Regions from separate parts of the Rhizobium ruizarguesonis genome, predicted to be linked through region 2. Evidence: riboswitches for the same ligand, from Rfam matches in the RefSeq annotation. Region 2 holds a riboswitch; the other holds the start of a gene.
The links. A riboswitch is a leader RNA that binds a small molecule or an ion and turns the genes downstream of it on or off. The one in region 2 is predicted to bind S-adenosylmethionine.
Positions count from the first base shown of each region.

Region 1: it holds a riboswitch for S-adenosylmethionine, as region 2 does, so the genes downstream of both, metA (homoserine O-acetyltransferase MetA) here and J3P73_RS03200 (O-succinylhomoserine sulfhydrylase) in region 2, are expected to answer to the same signal.

Region 1 covers NZ_CP071678.1:4,867,974-4,879,235, forward strand. The annotation lists gene epmA (EF-P lysine aminoacylase EpmA) at 1-473, opposite strand, end outside; gene efp (elongation factor P) at 623-1,192, shown strand; gene J3P73_RS23760 (SIS domain-containing protein) at 1,272-2,000, opposite strand; gene nagA (N-acetylglucosamine-6-phosphate deacetylase) at 2,018-3,169, opposite strand; gene J3P73_RS23770 (SIS domain-containing protein) at 3,169-4,200, opposite strand; gene J3P73_RS23775 (GntR family transcriptional regulator) at 4,197-4,970, opposite strand; gene J3P73_RS23780 (aldose epimerase family protein) at 5,105-6,127, opposite strand; gene metA (homoserine O-acetyltransferase MetA) at 6,355-7,278, opposite strand; SAM riboswitch at 7,327-7,404, opposite strand; gene J3P73_RS23790 (ABC transporter ATP-binding protein/permease) at 7,517-9,409, shown strand; gene J3P73_RS23795 (DUF5666 domain-containing protein) at 9,530-10,159, opposite strand; gene J3P73_RS23800 (ABC-F family ATP-binding cassette domain-containing protein) at 10,280-11,262, opposite strand, start outside.
Region 2 covers NZ_CP071678.1:646,472-657,733, forward strand. The annotation lists gene pstB (phosphate ABC transporter ATP-binding protein PstB) at 1-59, shown strand, start outside; gene phoU (phosphate signaling complex protein PhoU) at 104-817, shown strand; gene phoB (phosphate regulon transcriptional regulator PhoB) at 951-1,634, shown strand; gene J3P73_RS03170 (GcrA family cell cycle regulator) at 1,918-2,451, opposite strand; gene J3P73_RS03175 (aspartate aminotransferase family protein) at 2,872-4,071, shown strand; gene argF (ornithine carbamoyltransferase) at 4,114-5,028, shown strand; gene J3P73_RS03185 (Hsp33 family molecular chaperone) at 5,119-6,111, shown strand; gene apaG (Co2+/Mg2+ efflux protein ApaG) at 6,414-6,806, opposite strand; gene J3P73_RS03195 (IS110 family RNA-guided transposase) at 7,381-8,412, opposite strand; gene J3P73_RS03200 (O-succinylhomoserine sulfhydrylase) at 8,669-9,853, opposite strand; SAM riboswitch at 9,896-9,974, opposite strand; gene J3P73_RS03205 (2'-deoxycytidine 5'-triphosphate deaminase) at 10,047-11,141, shown strand; tRNA gene J3P73_RS03210 (tRNA-Gly) at 11,201-11,262, shown strand, end outside.

The DNA.
Region 1 (11,262 bases), 820 kb from region 2:
GCGCCGCGATAGGCAAGCTTCCCGGTCTTCACCGTTTCGGCCGCAAGCGCCAGGATCCGTACGCAATCCATCATCAGGCTCTCGTAGCTTTCGCCGGCCCGATACCATTCGAGCATGGTGAACTCAGGATGATGCAGCGGCCCGCGCTCGCGGTTGCGGTAGACATGGGCAAAACACGAAATGCGTTCCTCGCCCGCCGCAAGCAGCTTCTTGCAGGCGAATTCCGGCGAGGTGTGCAGGTAGAACGGCGCCTTTTGCCCATCCGTCGTCAGTGCTTCCGTGGCGAAGGCATGCAGATGCGCCTCGTTGCCGGGAGAGACCTGCAGCACCGCCGTATCCACCTCGATGAAATCCTCGCGCGCGAAAAACCCGCGCAACGCCGCCTGGATCGCATTGCGCCCGATCAGGAACGGACGGCGGTCGGCATGCACGGACGGGGTCCACCAGGGGGACGCTTTCGCCGAAGAGTTCATTCCAAGCTTTCTTCGCCGGAGAGGCCGGTATGGGGGGTGGCTATTTCCCGGATTTTAGGTTAGTTGCGCCCCCAAGAAAAACATTTGCGTCTTCGGGGGCGTCTCGACAGTCATCTACGACGCCGAAAGCCGAGTTACAAGGAAGTCTTATGGTCAAGGTCATCGCCTCTTCGGTCCGCAAGGGCAACGTTCTCGATGTCGACGGCAAGCTCTACGTCGTTCTCACCGCCCAGAACTTTCATCCGGGCAAGGGCACGCCGGTCACCCAGGTCGATATGCGCCGCATCGTCGACGGCGTGAAGGTTTCCGAGCGCTGGCGCACCACCGAACAGGTCGAGCGCGCCTTCGTCGAGGACGTCTCCTTCCAGTTTCTCTATGAAGACGGCGAAGGCTTCCACTTCATGAACCCGGCGAGCTACGATCAGGTCGTCGTCGATGTCGCCACGATGGGTGACGACAAGGCTTATCTGCAGGAAGGCATGTCCTGCATCCTCTCGATGCATGAAGGTATTGCGCTGGCGCTCCAACTGCCGCGCCACGTCACGCTCGAAATCATGGAGACGGAACCGGTCGTCAAGGGCCAGACGGCATCGTCCTCCTACAAGCCGGCGATTTTGTCGAACGGCGTGCGCGCCATGGTGCCGCCGCACATCAATGCCGGCACCCGCGTCGTCATCGCCACGGAAGACAATTCCTACGTCGAACGCGCCAAGGACTGATCCTGGTTTCAGCCTATCGAAGAGGCCGGCTCGCGCCGGCCTTTTTTGTATCCGCCGCCACACTATTCGGCATCGTGCTCTAGAGATGCGGGTTGCGCGGCCGGTATTTCTTGACGAGCTTCTGGTTGATCTCGGCAGCGCCCGGCATGTTGGCGCTGAGATAAATTGGCGCATCGCCGGATTTCGAAAGCTCCGAGGCGACTTCGGCGAAGATCGCATTGATGACGGTCACCCCGACGGCCGTCGAGACTGGCCCAACCCGAAGCCCCGTGCCTTCGAGATCGACAACGGCGTCACCCGGTGGCAGCCCGTTGTCGAGTACCACATCGGCCACGTCGGCGAGCCGCCGGCGGCCGTTGGCAATCGCCGAGGAATAGGCGATCGACGTGATGGCAATCACCTTTGCGCCGATTTCGCGCGCATAGTCGGCGGCCTCGATCGGCGCGGCGTTCACGCCCGAATTGGAGGCGATGATGATGACATCGCCCGGCTGCATGCCGTAACGCTCCAGCATCGGCCGCACTAGGCCCTGCGTGCGCTCATAGACCGAACTGATGACCGCGCCCTCATGCAGCATGGCCGAGCCGACGAGTACAGGCACGGTGAATGCGAGCCCGCCGGCACGATAGTGCACCTCTTCCGCCAGCATATGCGAATGGCCGGTGCCGAAGACATAGACACGCTTGTCGCTGCGGGCAGCATCGAGGATGACGGCTGCTGCCTGCGCCATCGGCTGGGCAAGCGTCTGCTTCAGTTCTTCCAGCCGACCGATGAGGTTGGAGAAATAGGCATCGGTAATGTCGGTCATCCCACTTCTCCTTGATTTCAGGCCGCTTCGCCGCTGAGCCAGGTGGAGGTGACGGCAAGCGCATCGGTGAGATACACGAGATCGGCACGCGCGCCCGGCGAGAGATGGCCGCGATCGGCAAGCCGGAGGAACCGGGCCGGATAAAGGGTCGCCATGCGCAAAGCCTCGGCGAGCGTCAGGTCGAGATAGGTGACGCCGTACCGGATCGTCGAGATCATGTCGACGTCGGAACCGGCCAGCGTGCCGTCGGACAGCACCAGCTTCGAGCAGAAACCGCCCCTTTCGCGCCGGACGGTACGCCCGTTCAGCGTGAACGAATCCTTCTCCGATCCGACAAGCGACATCGCGTCGGTGACGAAGAACAGCTTGCCTTCGCCACGTTTGGCGCGCAGCGCCGTGCGCAAGGCCTTCGGATCGACATGATGGCCATCGGCGATAATGCCACACCAGGTCGAGGGATGATCGATTGCCGCGCCGACGAGACCGGGCGCACGGTGTCCCAACTGGCTCATGGCGTTGAAGAGATGCGTGACGCCCCGCGCGCCGGCATCGAAACGTTCCTCCGCCGCCTCGCTCGAACAATCGGAATGGCCGATGCTGACGGTGACGCCGGCTTCCGCAAGCTCACGCACCTGGGCAACCGTCACCTGCTCGGCGGCCATGGTGACCAGCAGCGTGCCGATTGCCTCGCGCGCCCGGATGAAGGCTTTGACATCGCGGTCCTCCACCGGCCGCATCAGTTCGGCCAGATGCGCGCCCTTGCGCGCAGGCGCCAGATGCGGGCCTTCCAGATGCAGGCCGGCGACGCCGTGGTTCATTTTCACTGCCTCCTTGGCCGCCTCGATGGCGGCAATGGAGGCCTCTGATGTATCGGTGATCAGCGTCGGCAGCAGCGACGTCGTGCCATAGGGTCGGTGCCCGCCGGCGATAATATCCATCGAGGCAACGGAAGGCTCGTCGTTCAGCATCCGCCCGGCGCCGCCATTGACCTGCGCATCGATGAAGCCGGCCGACAGAACACCGCCGGCAAGCGTCACCACTTCGCCGTCCGGCAGATCGTTTCTCGCGACAATCGCTTCGACGCGGCCATCGGCAACGATGAGGGCTTTGTCGTCATGGAAGCGCTCGCCGTCGAAGATGCGGGCGCCGAGGAAGATCTTGCGGACCATCAGACCGTCTCCGTCACCTTGAGCAGGTTTGCCGGCTTGTCGGGATCAAAGCCCTTGCGGCGCGTCACCGACTCGATCAGCCGGTAGTAGACGAGCAGCGACACCAGCGGGTCGACGAGGCCGTTGCCCGTCGTCGGCACGCGCAGATGAACACCGGAAAGCGGCTGCGCCGAGAAGCCGACGGTGGTGGCGCCGAGCTTCTGCAGGCGCTCCAACGCCTGGACATTGTTGGCGAAGGCCGCATCGTCGGGCGCAAAAGCGACGATCGGGAAGCCCGGCTGCACCAGGCGCATGGGGCCGTGCATCAGTTCCGCCAGCGAGAAGGCCTCGGCATGCAGGCCGGAGGTTTCCTTGGCCTTCAGCGCCGCTTCGAGCGCGATCGCGAAGGCCGGGCCGCGGCCGGCGGTATAGAGCGAGGTCGCGTTGAAGAGCACCTCCTCGGCTGCCGCCGTGTCGATCCCGGCGGTTGCCGACAGTGCCTCCGGCAGCTTGCCGAGCGCAGCCTGCAGATCAGACGCGCCGCCGATAGCAGCTGTCACCCCGGAAAGGGCGGCGACCGAGGCGATGAAGGATTTTGTCGCCGCGACACTCTTTTCAGCACCGGCATTGAGACCGAGAACGATATCGGCCTGTTTCGCAAGCGGGCTGTCGGTGACGTTGACGACGGCGATCGTCGTCGCTCCACCCTTCTTCGCCGAGTCCTGCAGCGCAACGATGTCGGGGCTGGCACCCGACTGCGAGACGGTGAAATGGACACCGCCCTTCAGATGCAGCGCCGCACCATAGACGGAAGCGATCGACGGACCGACCGAGGCGACCGGAACACCGCAGGTAATTTCGAACAGATATTTGAAAAAGGTGGCGGCGTGGTCCGAGGAGCCGCGCGCCGCCGTCGTCACCACGCTCGGGCGGGCGGACGAAAACAGCCGGGCAATCTCGGCAAAGACCGGTTTTTCCTTTTCAAGAAGCGTGGCGACCACCTCTGGCGATTGGCCGGCTTCCTGCAGCATCAGTGACTGGTTGTCATTCATAGGTCATCTCCGATTCTCAATTCGGCAACGAAATCATAGGCATCGCCGCGATAATGCGAGCGGGTGTATTCGACGACGCGCTGGTCTTCCAAGCGCGAGACACGTTCGATCAGAAGCGCCGGCGCGCCTGATTTGACGTTCAGGATCGCGGCGGAGGACGGGTCGAGCGTGACCGCCGTCAGCCGCTGCAGCGCACGCACGGGCCTGTGGCCGCTGGCCGTCAGCGCATCGTAAAGCGATCCCTCGCCGCCGGCATCGTGCCCCAGGAACTTGATCGGCACCACGGCGCGTTCGATCGCCAGCGGCAGGCCGTCGGCAAGGCGCAAGCGGTCGAGTCTCAGCACCGGCTCATCGCCGCCGAGACCGAGCAGGAAGGATTCCTCCGGCGACGGCGTATTGACCGTCCGCGACAATATCCGTGCGGCTGGCAGACGCCCGCGCGAACGCATGTCGGCGGAGAAAGAGGAAAGCCGCCACAGCGACTGTTCCATGCGCTCCACCCTGCTTGACACAAAAGTACCGCTTCCGTGGCGCGATTCCAGTGCGCCGGATACCATCAGATCGCGATAGGCGGTACGCACGGTAACACGGCCGAGCTTCAGAGCCTCGGCAAGGTCGCGCTCGCCCGGCAGTGCGGTGCCGGGCTTCAGCAGCCCTTCCTGAATGAGGCCGGTCAGCGTCTGCGCCAACCGCTTGTAGAGCGGCCCGGTCAGCGCCTCGTCACGCAGGCCGCGGCTGTTCAGTTCCGCTATCAGACTGGTTCTATCCATGGGCGCACAATAGAACCTATCTAGAACCAATCGGCAAGACAGAATCGAGCGCAGAAAGAAAAAACCCTCGCCGGCGGACCGGCAAGGGTTTCATAGCGCTCAAATTTGACAGCCGTGCGTCCGCTGGAGGATGCTCAGTTCTTGGTGAAGATATAATCCGTCTCCTGGCGCAGCACTTCGCCGGGGCGCAGGATCGCATTCGGAAAACCTTGGTGATTGATGGCATCCGGCCAGACCTGTGTCTCCAGGCAGAAGCCGGCGAATGGACCGTATTTGCGCCCGCCGATGCCGGGAGCCCCGGTATCGAGCTTGAAGCCAGCATAGAACTGGACGCCTGGCTCGGTGCTGCGCACCTCCAGCGACACACCGGAATAAAGGCTGCGGGCAAGCGCGACACTCCGCTTGGCGGTGCGCTCGCCCGACAGGCAGAAGTTATGGTCGTAGAACATCTGTTCGCTGCCGACGAAACGTTTCATCGGCGCCATCTCGCGGAAATCGAATTCGGTGCCCTCGACGGAACGGATCTCGCCGGTGGGCACCTGCTTTTCATCGGTCGGCAGATAATGATCGGCGGCAATCATGATATCGTGGCCAAGCGCATCTTCGCGACCGTCGAGATTGAAATAGGCGTGCTGGCAGACATTGGCGAGCGTCGGCTGATCGCTGGTCGATTCGTAGGTGATCGACAGTTCACCGTTGCCATGCACCCAGAAAGTCGCCTGGATGGTGCAATTGCCGGGATAGCCGGCGCGGCCATCGGGATCGACGATCTTCAGCACCACGCGGTCGACGTCATGCTCGACGATCGTCCAATTGCGTTTGGCGATATTGTCGCTGCCGCCATGCAGATGCGTGACGCCGTTTTCATTCTGCTCGAGCTGATAGTCTTTGCCGTCAAGCATGAACCTGCCGCCACCGACGCGGTTGGCGCAGCGGCCGGGCGTCGCGCCGAAATAGGACGAATAAAGGGGGTAGCTGTCGAAATCATCGAAGCCGAGCTGCAGCGGCGCGTCATGGCCCTCGAGACGCAGATCCTGGATGACCGCGCCCCAGCTTATGATCTTGGCCGTCAGCCCGCCGCCCTTGATCACGACGCGATAGACGGTCTCGCCCGCCTTCGTCTGCCCGAGAACGTCCCGCTCCAACTTATCCGACATCATTGACCGTCCATTCTATCCCTGCTGCAAATTCCTCAATCCGGAATCGATTTGAGGAATTTGCAGCGATTCAAAGTGTGCATTGCACGTCCGATGAAGACGCGCGGTGTGGTAGGGTTCAGGACAGGAACCTGCCCGCATTTGCTTCAATCCGCAACCGGCGGATCAGAAAGAAAATGCCGCAGCGGTGATGCAGCGGCACCGGCTCGAGGGGCGATCGGCAACGGTCAGAGGTCCGTGCCGATCTCTTCCACATCAAAGGGCGTCGTCTGGTAGATTTCGTTGATCCAGTTGCCGAACAAGAGATGCGCATGGCTGCGCCAGCGGTTCTGCGGCGCAAGCGCCGGATCGTTGTGCGGGAAGTAATTGTGCGGCATCTTGATCGGCACGCCGGCATCGATGTCGCGAAAATACTCGTCGGAAAGCGAGGTGGAATCATATTCGACATGGTTGAACATGTAGAGCCGCCGGCCCTTCTTCTCGTGCACGAGGCACACGCCCATCTCGGCTGATTCCATCAGGATCTCCAGGCTTTCGGACTTCTCGATATCGGCGCGGCGCACTTCGGTCCAGCGCGACACCGGCACCTCGAAATTGTCAGAAAAGCCGTTGAGATAGATCGAGGAAGGTTTCAGGTTCCGGTGGCGGTAGACGCCGAAGGCCTTCTCTTTCAGCTCGTATTTCGGAACGCCGTGAAAATGATAGATCGCCGCCATCGCGCCCCAGCAGACGTTCATCGTCGAATGGACATTCGTTTCCGTCCAGTCGAGAATCTCCTGCATCTCCGCCCAATAGGTGACATCTTCATAGGGCAAAAGCTCGATCGGCGCCCCGGTGATGATGAAGCCGTCGAACTTGCGGTGCTTTACCTCTTCCCAGGTCTGGTAGAAGGCAAGCAGATGATCCTCGGACGTATTCTTCGCCTTATGGCCGCCGATGCGGATGAGTGACAGCTCCACTTGCAGCGGCGAGGCGCCGACAAGGCGGGCCATCTGCAGCTCGGTCTTGATCTTGTTCGGCATGAGGTTGAGCAGCCCGATCTGCAGCGGTCGGATATCCTGACGGATCGCCAACGTCTCGGTCATCACCCGCACACCCTCCTGAACCAGGGTTTCGAAGGCGGGCAGCGTATCGGGGATCTTGATGGGCATTGCGGTCACTCGATCAAAAACAAAAAACCGGCGGCGAAAAAAATCGCTACCGGTCCGCACGCGGCCCTTTAGCGACTTTTTTAACGTGGCTGCAAGCCGGCCGGCCAAATCACCACGGAGCGCTTTAATTAGACCCAGTCGGGTCGCGAATCAACTGTCGACTGCAGTCAAGTGACCTCTGCCGCATCATCACAGTTTAATGAATGATAGAATCTGTTGATAGACCCGTAACGCCACCATGTTATTTATAGGGGCATGGGCGATTTGGAAAAGCGTAATGGCAGATAAAATCGAGGGGAGGCCGGGCATCCGGAGGCAGGATAGGGTAGGGTATGATCTCAGCCTGACATATCGCCTCGGCGTCATGTTCTCAGCATTCTGGAATTCGGAAGTGCGTGGCAAGGTGCTGTTTCTGGCGACCGTGCTGATCCTCGTCATCCTGGTGACATCCTACGGCCAGGTCATTTTGAACGAGTGGAATGCTCCCTTCTATGATTCGCTGGAGCGCCGCGACCTCGGCGAATTCTTCCACCAGCTCGAAATCTTCGCGATGATCGCCGGCACACTGCTGCTTCTCAACGTGCTGCAGGCCTGGCTGAACCAGATGACGGCGCTCTATATGCGCGAAGGCTTGTCGCGCGATCTCGTCGACCAGTGGCTGAAGCGCAAGCGGGCGCTGCGGCTCGCTTCCAGCGGCCTGATCGGCGTCAATCCGGACCAGCGTCTGCACGAGGATTCCCGCAACCTCGCCGAAAGCACGACAGGGCTGGTTCTCGGCCTGCTGCAGTCGACCATTCTCCTGGTGAGCTTCATCGGCGTGCTCTGGGAGCTTTCGAGCGGCTTCATCTTCCGCATCAGCGGCCACAGCTTCTCCATTCCGGGCTACATGGTCTGGGCGGCGATTTTCTATGCCGCTTCCGCCTCGGTGCTCAGCCAGGTCGTCGGCCGCAAGCTGGTGAAGCTCAATGCCGATCGTTTTTCGAAAGAGGCCGAGCTTCGCTTCACGCTGATGCACGCCAACGAAAACATGCCGGCAATCACCGTTGCCCGCGGCGAGGAAAACGAGCGCCGGCGCATCAACACCGACATCAGCTCGGTGCTGAGGGTCGTCAAGCGGCTCGCCATGGCCAATACCAACCTTACCTGGGTTTCGGCCGGCTACGGCTGGCTGGTGATCGTCATCCCGATCATCGTTGCCGCCCCGGCCTATTTCTCCGGCGGCCTCACCCTCGGCCAGCTGATGATGTCCGTCGGCGCCTTCAACCAGGTCAACACGGCGCTGCGCTGGTACGTCGCCAATTTCGGCCCGATCGCCGAATGGCGCGCCACGCTGATGCGCGTCACCGATTTCCGCCAGGCGCTGGTCGAGATGGAAGAGGACTTCGACCTGAAGGACAGCATCGCCTATGAAAATGCCGCGCCCGACACGCTGACGCTGAAGGATGTGGTGATCGTCGCTAAGATCGGCGAAGACATCGATGAATGCGGCGGTTTCCGCCTGCGCGAAACCGATGTCGTGATCAAGGCCGGCGAAAAAATCATGATCAACGGCGATCATAGCGTCAACCGCAAGCTGCTGTTCCAGGCGATGGCCGGCCTCTGGCCGTGCGGCAGCGGCACGATGGGTCTGCCACCGATCGACGATATGGTGTTCGTTCCGCAGGTTGCCTATGTCCCCGGCGGTTCGCTGCGCGAGGCGCTGGCCTTTCCCGAAAGTCCGGAGAAATACGAGAAAGCAGCCGTCGAGGCGGCCCTCGACAAGGCTGGCCTGCATTCGCTGATCGCAAGGCTCGACACCCGTGCCCGCTGGGACAAGCTGCTCGACAGCGACGAACAGAAGGCGATCGGCTTCGCCCGCCTGCTGCTCGTACGCCCGCGCTGGATGATCTTCGACGAAGTGCTGGAAGGCATGGAGCCGGAATGGCAGGAAACAATGGCCAAACTGCTCACCTCCATGCCCGAAAGCGGCATGATCTATATCGGCCGCTCCGAGGCCTATCTCGAGGCGCTGAAGCCGCGCGTGCTGCATCTGCAGGCGCTGCCGTCAAAATCCGAGGAACCGCCGCCTGTCGTCCAGACCGGCGCCAGCGCCAGTGTCGGCGCTGCCGCGGTGCCCGCGCCGGCGCTGTAAAACGCCGCTACTGCACTGTGTTACAGCGCCCTTTACGCGTCTCAAAAGACGCGCCGTAAAAGGCGGTGTAGCTGTTTGATTGAACGGCAACGCATAAAACTAAGATTTGCAGCGCATCCGTCACATGGGCGGTATGACGCCGTTGAGGCCGACGGCGATCTGGCTGGCCGAGATGCTGCCATCCGCCGCCTTCTCGCCAGTGACGACAACGCCAGCGCCGGGCTTCAGATCATCCTTGGTCGCAGGCGCCAACGTCACGATCGGCGTGCCATCGGCAATCGAGATGGTCTTTTCCTTGCCCTGATAGGTCAGCGTGATCGTGTGGCCGTCGACGGATTTGACGGCGTTGCTGACAGTCGCGTTGGTCATCTGGCTGTTCGGCTGCGCATCCCAGGGACGGTTGCCCTCACCAGTTCCCTTCATCGACGCTGGAAAGATCAGCACCTCGATCGCCCCGTCCGGGCCCGTGCCCTTCGGAAGCGAAGCGACGCCGACGAAATCGCCGGGTTTGATATCCTCGACGGAAGCTTGTCTAATGCCGCCGACCTTCCAGCCGGCTTTCAGCGCGACCGTCGCATCGTTGCCCTCGCGCGTCTTGACGACGAGCGTATCGCCGCTGAGGCTTTCGATTGCGCCGCGAACACGAATGCGCTGGGCATCCTGCGCCTCTGCGGCTTGCGACAGGGCAAGCGCGACGAGGCTGCCGGCGACAAACGCCGTGAAAATTCCGGAATAAGGCTTGCGAGACATATGACTTTTCCTTGTCGCCATTGCGATCGGCAATATCCCCGGCTGCCGGACGGCACCTTATGCCGCAGGACGACACACTGACGAATCAAGGAAAAGTGAGCCTTCGGCCTCGAGAAGATCTCAGCCTTCCAGCTCTTCCCGCAGCATTTCGAGCTCCAGCCACTCCTCTTCCATGTCAGTCAGGCTGGCGCGCAGTTTTTCCATCTCGCCGGCAAGCCGGTTGAAGGCTGCAGGATCGCGCGTGAAAAGATTGGGATCTGCCATCACCTGTTCGCGCTTGGCGATTTCGGCCTCGGCCTTCGCCATTTCCTTTGGCAGGTTTTCCAGTGCGAATTTCTGCTTGAAGGAGAGCTTGACCTTCGTGCTGCCTGAAGCTGTTGCTTGCTGCGTCTTCGGCTTCTCCGCCGCCTTCTCGGCCTTTTTACGCTCCTCGAGCGCGCCCTTGCGCTGTACAAGCATATCCGAGTAGCCGCCGGCATATTCGATCCAGCGACCATCAGGCGCATCCGGCACGGCGGGTGCGATCGTCGAGGTCACGGTGCGGTCAAGGAAATCGCGGTCGTGGCTGACGAGAATGACGGTGCCGGGAAAGCCGGCGACGACCTCCTGCAGGAGATCGAGCGTTTCGATATCGAGATCGTTGGTCGGTTCGTCGAGGATCAAGAGGTTTGTCGGGCGCGAAAGGATGCGCGCCAGCATCAGCCGGGCGCGTTCGCCGCCGGAGAGATTTCTGATCGGTGTACGCGCCTGTTCCGGCTGGAACAGAAATTCCTTCATGTAGCCGGTGACATGGCGCTGTTCGCCGTTGACGAGCAGGTTTTCGCCGCGCCCGTCCGTCAGATAGTTGGCAAGCGTATCCTCGGGATCGAGATCCTCGCGTTTCTGGTCGAGCGTCGCGATCTCCAGATTGGTGCCGAGCTTAACGATGCCGCTATCCGGCGAAAGCTGCCCGGTCAGCATCTTCAGCAGCGTCGTCTTGCCGGCGCCGTTCGGTCCGACCAGACCAATGCAGTCGCCGCGATGCACGCGGATCGAAAACGGCGTGACGATTGCCCGCTCGCCGAAGCTCTTGGTGATCTTGTCGGCCTCGATCACCAGCCTGC
Region 2 (11,262 bases):
TGTTCACCAATCCCGACGATCCGCGCACCCAGGACTACATCATGGGTCGCTTCGGTTGATTTTGGCGACACCAAGCCTTCCCGTTATTCGAGGATAAAGCCCCATGGCATCGACACATATTTTTTCTGCCTATGATGATGACTTGAAGTTCCTGTCCAGGCGGATTTCCGAAATGGGCGGCCTGGCCGAGCAGATGGTCAGCGAAGCCGTGCGCGCTCTTGTCAACGGCGATACCGCGCTGGCGCAGAAGGTCATCTCCGACGACGTGATCCTCGATCACGCCGAACGCGAAATCGGCGACAAGGCGATCGTCACCATCGCCCGCCGTCAGCCAATGGCTTCGGACCTGCGCGAAATCATGGGTTCGATCCGCATCGCCGCCGATCTCGAACGCGTCGGCGACCTCGGCAAGAACACCGCCAAGCGCGTCATCGCCGTCCAAAGCACCGGCGTTCCCCGCAAGCTCGCCCGCGGCCTTGAGCATCTGTCCGAGCTGGCGCTCGTCCAGCTCAAGGAAGTGCTCGATGTCTACACCAATCGTTCAGCCGACAAGGCAAATGCGATCCGCGAACGCGACAACGAGATCGACGCGATGTACACCTCGCTGTTCCGCGAGCTCCTGACCTACATGATGGAAGATCCGCGCAACATCACCAGCTGCACGCATCTTCTCTTCTGCGCCAAGAACATCGAGCGCATCGGCGACCACGCCACCAACATCGCCGAGACGATCTTTTACATGACGACAGGCGCGCAGCCGGAAGGCGACCGTCCGAAGGACGACAGCGCCAACACCGTCGGCGCGGTCACCGAATAACCGCCCACACCCCGCCGCTTGCGTGCGCGCCCATCCGGGCGCGCAAGAGGTCGCAGCCAATTCTGATTTTGCGCAGGATGCATTGCTTAAATCACCCCCGGTTTAAGGATCATGCGCGAGGAGACCGACACGCATGATCCCGAGAGTTGCAGTTGTTGAAGACGAGGAAGCCCTCAGCGTGCTCCTTCGCTACAATCTCGAAGCGGAAGGCTTCGAGGTCGATACCATCCTTCGTGGCGACGAAGCCGAAATGCGGCTTCAGGAGCGCACGCCCGATCTGCTCATCCTCGATTGGATGCTGCCCGGCGTCTCCGGCATCGAGCTTTGCCGGCGCCTGCGCATGCGGCCGGAAACCGAGCGCCTGCCGATCATCATGCTGACGGCGCGCGGCGAGGAGAGCGAGCGTGTCCGCGGGCTGTCGACAGGCGCCGACGATTATGTCGTCAAGCCCTTCTCGACCCCCGAGCTTGTTGCCCGCGTCAAGGCGATGCTGCGCCGCGCCCGTCCCGAAGTGCTGTCGACGGTGCTGAAATGCGGTGACATCGAGCTCGACCGCGAGACCCATCGCGTCCATCGCAAGACCCGCGAAGTCCGCCTCGGCCCCACCGAATTCCGCCTGCTGGAATTCCTGATGTCGTCGCCAGGCCGGGTCTTCTCCCGCTCGCAGCTGTTGGACGGCGTCTGGGGCCACGATATCTATGTCGACGAGCGCACCGTCGACGTCCATGTCGGCCGCCTGCGCAAGGCGCTGAATTTTTCCAACATGCAGGACGTCATCCGCACCGTCCGCGGCGCCGGTTATTCGATGGAAGCCTGAGGGCTTTTTCGTCATGCTCGGGCTTGTCCCGCTGCTGTCGGTTCGCGGCGATGGACTGCCCCTCATCCGGCTGCCGCCACGTTCTCCCCGTAAACGGGGCGAAGGGGATATGCCGCGACCTCTCCGTTCCCCACAACCTTTTGCAGGGCACGTCCCCTCGCCCCGTTTACGGGGAGAGGGTTAGGGTGAGGGACAGCCATCCCCGCAACGAGCGCTCCCATCCACGCGCACAAAAAAACGGGCCACTCGGCCCGTTTCTGCATTCTGACGATGGTCAGCCCGCTCAGCTGGCCCGCGCTGCTGCCCGGCGGCGTTCGTTGACCGGCTGGTAGGCAAGCTTCTGGTGATAGCCGCAATAGGGCGAATTGTCGGGGGATTCGCAGCCGCAGAAATGGAAGTCGTCCTTCAGCGGATCGCCGACCGGCCACTTGCAGGTGCGTTCGGTCAGTTCCGTCAGGCCGAGGCGTCGGGAAATCGGCACGACCACGTTGCCTCTCGGCACGTATTCCATTTCCTCGATCGTTTCGATCTCGATCTCTTCCTTCAGCATGGTCGCGCCCTGCTGGCGGGTAACGGTGCGGGTAGTGACCCGCGAGGCGTAGTTCGGCGCGCGCGGCGCCGAGGTATTGCGCTTCGGCGTTCGTGCCGCGGTGTTGGTGCCGCCGGCCTTGGCACGGCCGGGAAGGCTCAGCCGGTGCACTTTGCCGATGACCGCATTTCTGCTGACCCCGCCAAGCTGCGCAGCGATCTGGCTGGCGCTCAGTCCTTCGGCCCAAAGTTTCTTGAGTTTCTCGACCCGCTCGTCTGTCCAGTTCATGCCCTGTCTCCACCTTCTGCGTTGGTGATGGCAGAATCCCTCACCGTTGTCCCGGGAGCTCCGAAACAAGAAACGCTTGATCAATTTTGGTGACTAGTTCCGCCGCATGCAGTCTAGTAATTGAACTTTAACCTAGTGTGAGGCTGACTCCGTGACAAGAGTCGCATGAATCCGGATGAATCGAATTCGTAGTTTTCCCCAACTTGCTGCCCCTGCGTGGCATTTCTGCAATAATGCCTGTTGAAGACTGAAAATGCCGCTGTACACCCTTGCTGCATAAGCTAAGGGCGCAGTTTTGTTGACATTGCAGCGCGAAAAGGAAATAGTGCCACTCGCCGCCGCAAGGCGGCATTTTTGATTTTTCGGGCCTGGTTTCTTTAGCCGGAGTCATTGCCCGGCAACTTTGATGGAGATCGCGCCATGGCTGAAGCCGCGCCGCTTTATGACACCTATTCTCGTGCCCCGCTGCGGTTCGAGCGAGGCGAGGGCGTGTGGCTGATCACCGAAAGCGGCGAGCGATATCTCGATTTCGGCGCCGGCGTTGCCGTCACCTCCGTCGGCCACAGCAATCCGCATGTTGTGGGCGCACTGAAGGAGCAGGCCGACAAGGTCTGGCACCTGTCGAACATCTATGAGATCCCCGGTCAGGAACGTCTGGCAAAACGGCTGACGGACGCCACCTTCGCCGACAAGGTGTTCTTCACCAATTCGGGCGCCGAGGCGCTCGAATGCGCGATCAAGACGGCGCGCCGCTATCAGTTTTCCAAGGGCCATCCCGAGCGCTTCCATATCATCACCTTCGAAGGCGCCTTCCACGGACGGACGCTGGCGACGATCGCTGCCGGCGGCCAGGAGAAATATCTCGAAGGCTTCGGCCCCAAGGCGCCGGGTTTCGATCAGGTGGCTTTCGGCGATATCGAAGCGGTCCGCGCCGCGATCACCGATGCCACGGCCGGCATCCTCATCGAGCCGGTGCAGGGCGAGGGCGGTGTCCGTCCGGCCACCACCGAATTCATGAAGGCGCTTCGCCAGCTCTGCGACGATAACGACCTGCTGTTGATCCTCGACGAGGTCCAGACCGGCGTCGGCCGCACCGGCAAGCTCTTCGCCCATGAATGGTCGGGCATCACCCCCGACATCATGGCTGTCGCCAAGGGCATCGGCGGCGGTTTCCCGCTCGGCGCCTGCCTTGCCACGTCAGAGGCCGCCTCCGGCATGAAGGCCGGCACGCATGGCTCGACCTATGGCGGTAATCCGCTCGCCATGGCCGTCGGCAGCGCCGTGCTCGACATCATCCTTGCCGATGGCTTCCTCCAGCATGTGCGCGACGTAGCACTGGTCTTTCGCCAGGGCCTCGCCTCGCTGAAGGATCGTTATCCCGATGTGATCGAGGATATCAGAGGCGAGGGGCTGTTGCTCGGCATCAAGGCTGCCGTTCCCTCAGCCGAGCTGCTGCAGGCGATCCGCGCCGCCCATCTGCTCGGCGTACCCGCCGGCGACAACGTCATCCGCCTTCTTCCGCCCCTCGTGGTCACCGCCGAGGAAGCCCGCGAGGGCCTTGCCCGCGTCGAACGCGCCGCCGAGAGCATTCGCGCCTCCAAGGTCAAGAAGACGGCTTGAAGAGATTGCCGCCTTCGGGCGCAGCACAGGTAAGAAGACGATATGAGCCCTAAACATTTCCTCGATCTTTCGGCAGTCACATCAGCCGATCTCAGAACCATCATGAACGATGCGCTTTCCCGCAAGCAGGCTTTCAAGGCAGGCCAGGGCGACAAGCCGCTCGCCGGCAAGATGCTGGCGATGATCTTCGAGAAGCCGTCGACCCGCACCCGCGTCTCCTTCGACGTCGGCATGCGTCAGCTCGGCGGCGAAACGCTGTTCCTGTCCGGCACCGAGATGCAGCTCGGCCGCGCCGAGACGATCGGCGACACCGCCAAGGTGCTGTCGCGTTATGTCGATGCGATCATGATCCGCACCACCGAGCATTCGCGGCTGGTCGAGCTGGCCCAGCATGCGACCGTGCCTGTGATCAATGCGCTGACGGATGACACCCATCCCTGCCAGATCATGGCCGATATCATGACCTTCGAAGAGCACCGCGGCCCGATCAAGGGCAAGACCATCGCCTGGACCGGCGACGGCAACAATGTGCTGCATTCGCTGGTCGAGGGTGCCGCGCGCTTCGGCTATCGCATGAACATGGCCGTACCCCTTGGCTCCGAGCCCAAGGATCACTATCTGAACTGGGCCCGCAATGAGGGCGCCGAAATCATGCTCTGCCATGATGCCGACCGTGCGGTCGCCGGCGTCGATTGCGTGGTGACCGATACCTGGGTCTCCATGAATCAGGAACATCGGGCCCGGGGTCACAATGTCTTCCAGCCTTATCAGGTCAACGCGGCCTTGATGGCGAAAGCCGGCAATGATGCATTGTTCATGCATTGCCTGCCCGCCCATCGCGGTGAGGAAGTGACGGACGAAGTGATCGACGGTCCACAATCCGTGGTCTTCGATGAGGCGGAAAACCGTCTTCATGCGCAGAAGTCGATTCTTGCTTGGTGCCTGGGCGCGATCTGAACCATAATCGGACGTCGCGAGAGACAGACTCGCGACCGCGTGAGCGAAGGGCACGCTGGCCCATCGCTCTGAAACTAGGAGTTAAAAGCCATGGCAGAAGCTGCAGCCGCCCTCGGCCAGTTTGATTTCGCCGGCGATGACCATGTCGTCCCCTTCCAGGTGGAGGGGCTGGATGTGCGCGGCCGCGCCGTCCAGCTCGGCCCGATGCTCGATGCGATCCTCGAGCGTCATCATTATCCCGCACCCGTTGCCCGGCTGCTTGCCGAAGTCGTCGTGCTGACGGTGCTGCTCGGCACCTCGCTGAAGTTCGACGGCAAGTTCACGGTGCAGACCAAGGGCGATGGCCCGGTCGATCTTCTCGTCGCCGATTTCTCGACGCCGGAAAATGTCCGCGCCTATGCCCGTTTCGATCAGGCGCTGCTCAACAAGGCGATCGAGTCGGGTGAAACCGAGCCGGAGCAACTGCTTGGCAAGGGCGTGCTCGCCTTCACCATCGACCAGGGCAAGTTCAGCCAGCCTTACCAGGGCATCGTTGCGCTCGACGGCACCACGCTGGAAGAAATTGCCGGCGTCTATTTCCGCCAGTCGGAGCAGATCCCGACGCGCGTCCGCCTTGCCGCGGCCGAACTCTTTGATCGTGACGATGCGGGCAAGCCGCGCCATCGCTGGCGGGCCGGCGGCCTCGTCGCCCAGTTCCTGCCGGAAGCGCCGGAGCGCATGCGCCAGCCGGATCTCCACGGCGGCGACGGCGACACCGGCAGCCGCCCGCATGGTGAGGACGACGCCTGGCTCGAAGCCCGTTCGCTGGTCGAGACCATCGATGCCGATGAACTGACCGATCCGCTGGTCGGCACCGAGCGGCTGCTGTTCCGCCTGTTCCACGAGCGCGGCGTGCGCGTCTACGAACCGCGCGCCGTCTTCGACCGCTGCAGCTGCTCGCGCGACAAGATCAAGGGCGTGTTGAAGGGCTTTTCGGCCGAGGAGATCGAAGCCAGCCAGGAAGATGGCGAAATCGCCGTCACCTGCGAATTCTGCTCGACCACCTACCGCTTCGAGCCGGCCGAGCTTCAGCCGGCTGAATAGTCGACACCACTGCTGCTCGGTTCGCGCCGATGGCTGCCCCTCACCCTAACCTTGCCGGGGTCGAGCCACTGGTCTCGACCCGTCCTGCGGACCCCCGTAAAAACGGGGCGAGGGGACGTGCCCTACGAAAGGTTGATGGGGAACGGAGAGGTCGCGACACGTCCCCTTCGCCCCGCAAAAGCGGGGAGAAGGTGCCGGCAGGCGGATGAGGGGCAGGCCTCGGCAATCCCCCAGGAGCGGGGGCGTTGAAGACGTCTCAGGAACGTGGCGCAGACGGAAGATGACGTCTCAATGGATGCGCCTCAGTTAAGCACGCGCAGCAGCCCAGGTGAATCCAGCGAGAAGGCGGGGATGTCGACATCGAACATCTCGCCGTCGTCCGTTTCCATCTGGTAATGGCCGAACATCAGCCCTGAGGGCGTGTCGAGCGGGCAGCCGGAGGAATATTCGTAGGTGTCGCCGGGGCTGAGCCGCGGCTGTTCGCCGACGACGCCGGGACCGGTCACCTCGTCCACCTGGCCGTTCTGGTCGGTGATGTTCCAGTAACGATTGACCAGTCGAACGGCTATGCCGGAATTGTTGCTGATTACAATCCGATAACCCCAGACATAGCGGTCATCGTCCGGATCGGATTGCTCCTCCAGATAGAACGGTTCGACGACAACTTCGATGTCTCTTGTGAGGGCGCGATACATGCCTTGCACCTTAGTCAAGATATCTTACCCGTATCTTATAAGAGGCCCTGTCCGTCAAGAAACGGAACAATTATCATCGCTGAAATGGCTGTGATCCGAAGGGTTTTCGATCGTTAAGCCTAATTGTCAGTGTTAATTCAGTTTCGGAACGCCGCGGCGGGCAAACTTGTTCCCCCCCTCGGTCTCACCCAGTGAGGTCCGGCACGGCCGAACCCCAAGCATGTCGCGCAAAAGTGTGCAGCGGTTGTCTAATCGCATTGCCTTAGTCAAGGCTGTTTTGTTTTGCCATTCGGTATTGGCTCTGTTTTTGAGGAACGCGCACCCGCGGTGTATTCGATTGGTTGGGCGATGTTGTCTTCAAAGCTGTCCAGCGCCGGGAGCAGGGTTGTCTGCGCGGTCGACACCTGGTCGCCGCATAATGGGTCTCCGCAGGCAGGATCTTCCTATGTTTTGCGCGCAGTCTCAATGAGCTGCAGCCGCTGTAACGGAATGATCCGACCCACGCCCGCAGCTGGGACGCTCAGTGCCTCACATCAGGTTTGACGCGCTGAGGGAAGAAGGCCCGACACTTCGCTTATGCCGTCGCGCCGGCCAATCTGTTGAATACGTCTCCTGTCTTGAGCATGCTGTGCATGATGACCGCAAGCTTTCGGGCGACCGCCACCGCAGCGCGCTTGAAGCCCAGCCGCTCACGCAGCTTAAGCCCCCAGCTTTTGAGACGGCTCTCGTTCCTGGCACTGGTTCTTGTGAGGATCACCGTCGCCGCTTCATAAAGCAGCCCCCGCAGATGGGGGGCGCCTCTTCGAGAGATATGGCCGTCATAGTCGACCTCGCCTGACTGGTAGCGCCTCGTTGTCAGCCCGAGCCAGGCGCCCACCGATCGCGACGTTTTGAAGTTGTCTGGACCTTCAATCGCGGCGACATAGGAGATGGCCGTGACGGCACCGATACCCGGGATCGTCATCAACCGCTTCGTCGCCTGGCTCTCCCGTGCCGCTGCGACCAGCTGGCGACCAAGATCGGCCGCGCGCATGCGTATGTCACGCCACCCCTCAAGCAGCGGCAAGATGATCTTTGCAAGGCCGTCATTCCCATCCAGGAGTTGCCTCACATTGTTATCAAACACCCGACCTTTTCCTTGGGCGACGATAAGACCGAACGTCTTCATCACACCGCGGATCTGGTTGCTAAGCTGGGTTGAGATGCTCAGGAGCTGAGTGCGGGCCGCCACCAGCGTGCGCGTCAGCATGCTGTCGAAAGCCTTGACCCGGACAGCCTTGTAGAAGCCGGCTTCGGCCAAATGAGCCAAGCCATCCGCATCATTGGCATCGGTCTTGTTGAGCGTCTCGTTCAAGACCTTTTGTGCGTGCCGCGCTTCGATGCAGATCGCCGGCACGCCTTCCTTGGTCAGCTCATGATAGAACCACGTCGACAATGGCCCCGTCTCGAAAACAACGCGCCTGGCGTGCGGGGCATGCTTGCGGATCATCTCGGCTACAAGTTTGGGGTCCGAAGCGCACTTCCCCCGCCAGATCCGTTTACCGTCCTGTCGGATTGAGATCGCGGTCTCTTTCAATGAAACATCAAGCCCGATATATTGGTCCATGGTTGCTCTCCGTTCGATGTTTGGGCCCGGTTCCAATCGTGAGCCCGTTTTTCCATCTTATCGGGGGCAACCACCCCTGCCAGCCATCTCTCACGAAAATGGTCTGGGATGATCGCGCCGCGATTACCCCATGTTTTGCGATAACGACATGCGTAAAAACAAAAACTAAAGCGCGAGGAGCGAATCTGAAAGATCGCGACGCGCTTTAGTGAGATCCGGCCGAACCCGGGTGGGGTCCGGCCGCTCTGGCTGTCGATCAGGCCAAGACCTTGTCAAGCGCCTTGGCGAAATCTTCGATCAGGTCGTCGGTATCCTCGATGCCGGCCGAAAGGCGGACCGTGCCCGGGGAAATGCCGAGTTCGGCGCGCGCCTCATCCGTCAGGTTCTTGTGCGTGGTCGTCGCCGGATGGGTGATCAGGCTCTTGCTGTCGCCGAGATTGTTGGAGATCTTGACGATATCGAGCGCGTTCTGCAGCGCAAAGGCCGCATCCTTGCCGCCCTTCAGCTCGAAGGCGACCAGCGTCGAGCCGCCGGTCATCTGCTTGGCGATGATATCGGCCTGCGGATGGTCCTTGCGGCCGGGATAGATCACCTTGGCGACCTTGCCCTGCTCGGCCAGGAAATCGGCGATCTTTGCCGCATTTTCGGTCTGCTGGCGCACGCGCAGCGGCAGCGTCTCGATGCCTTTCAACAGTGTCCAGGCATTGAACGGCGACATGGCCGGGCCGGTATGGCGGAAATAGTCGTGCAGGTTCTCGTCGATCCATTCCTTGTCGGAAAGCACGACGCCGCCGAGGCAGCGGCCCTGTCCGTCAATATGCTTGGTGGCGGAATAAACGACGATATGGGCGCCGAGCTCCAAGGGCTTCTGGAAGAGCGGCGTGGCGAAGACGTTGTCGACGACGACCTTGGCGCCGATCTGGTTGGCGAGCTTGGCGACGCCAGCGATATCGATCACTTCGAGCGTCGGGTTGGTCGGGCTTTCCAGGAAGAACACCTTGGTCTTCGGCGTGATCGCCTTTTCCCAGTTCGCCAGATCCCGGCCGTCGATCAGCGTGCAGTCGATGCCGTATTTCGGCGCCAGCGTCTCGACGACCCAGCGGCAGGAACCGAACAGGGCGCGCGCGGCGACGATATGATCGCCTGATTTCAGCTGGCAGAGGATCGCCGCGGTGACGGCGGCCATGCCGGAAGCGGTGGCGCGGGCGTCTTCGGCGCCTTCGAGCATGCACATGCGCTTTTCGAACATGTCGTTGGTGGGGCTGCCGTAGCGGGCGTAGATGAAGCCCTCCGTCTCGCCCTTGAAGCGGGCTTCGGCCGCCTCGGACGTTTCGTAGACGAAGCCTTGGGTGAGATAGATTGCCTCGGACGTCTCGCCATATTGCGAACGCAGCGTGCCACCGTGGACGAGTTGGGTTGCCGGGCGCCAGGTCTTGCTCATGCCATCACCTTCACATAACAAAAAAACCGGTCGCAAAAGCAGACCGGTTTCAACCCGGTCTTTTTAGCCACTTGTTTAACGTGGCTGCAAGCCGACCGGCCAAATCACCACGGGATAATTCTGCAATACTGCTGTTAGCTGCTTGCGTCAATTCCCCGAGTTTGGTTTTGTCGGCGCAAATGATGGATGAGGCATGATGGCTCGCGAAACGGGAATTCTGGCGGATCGCGCGATCTCCGCGCTGTTCGAAACGGGGCGTCTGATCTCCGAGCGGGAGCTGGACCGCGACCAGATCCAGCCGGCAAGCCTCGACCTGCGCTTGGGCGGCAAGGCTTTTCGGGTGCGTGCCAGCTTCATGCCAGGCCCCTCGCATCTGGTGTCCGACAAGCTTGACCGGCTGAGCCTGCACGTGATCGACCTCTCCGAAGGCGCGGTGCTCGAAACGGGCTGCGTCTATATCGTGCCGCTGATGGAGAGCCTGGCGCTGCCGGCCGAGATGTCGGCCTCGGCCAATCCGAAGAGCTCGACCGGGCGCCTCGATATCTTCACCCGCGTCATTACCGACTACGCCCAGGAATTCGACAAGATCCCATCAGGCTATTCCGGCCCGCTCTATCTCGAAATCAGCCCGCGCACCTTCCCGATCGTTGTGCGCCGCGGCTCGCGCCTGTCGCAGATCCGTTTTCGCGTCGGCCAGGCCCTGCTCGGCGAGCCGGAACTGTTGAAGCTGCACGAGAGCGAGACGCTGGTCGCCAGCAAGCTGCCGAACGTATCAGGCGGCGGCATTGCCCTGTCGATCGACCTTGCCGGAGACAAGGACGGCCTGATCGGTTATCGCGGCAAACATCACACTGCCGTCGTCGACGTCGACAAGAAGGCCGAGCACGACCTCTTCGATTTCTGGGAACCGCTCCACAGCCGCGGCCGCAACGAGCTGATCCTCGATCCCGACGAATTCTATATCCTCGTCTCGCGCGAGGCCGTGCACGTGCCGCCGGATTACGCAGCCGAGATGACCCCCTTCGATCCGCTGGTCGGCGAATTCCGCGTCCATTATGCCGGCTTCTTCGATCCGGGCTTCGGCCATGCGCCTGCCGGCGGACGCGGCAGCCGCGCGGTGCTCGAAGTGCGCAGCCACGAAGTGCCCTTCATCCTCGAAGACGGCCAGATCGTCGGGCGCCTCGTCTACGAGCACATGCAGGAAAAGCCCGCCAGCCTCTACGGCTCCGGCCTCGGCTCCAACTACCAGGCCCAGGGCCTGAAACTCTCGAAACACTTCCGCATCTGAGACGTCGCATCCGGCGCGACTTGACAGCCGCCCCCATCTGTTGGAAATCTCGCTTCGTCGCGGGTGTAGCTCAATGGTAGAGCAGCAGCTTCCCAAGCTGAATACGAGGGTTCGATTCCCT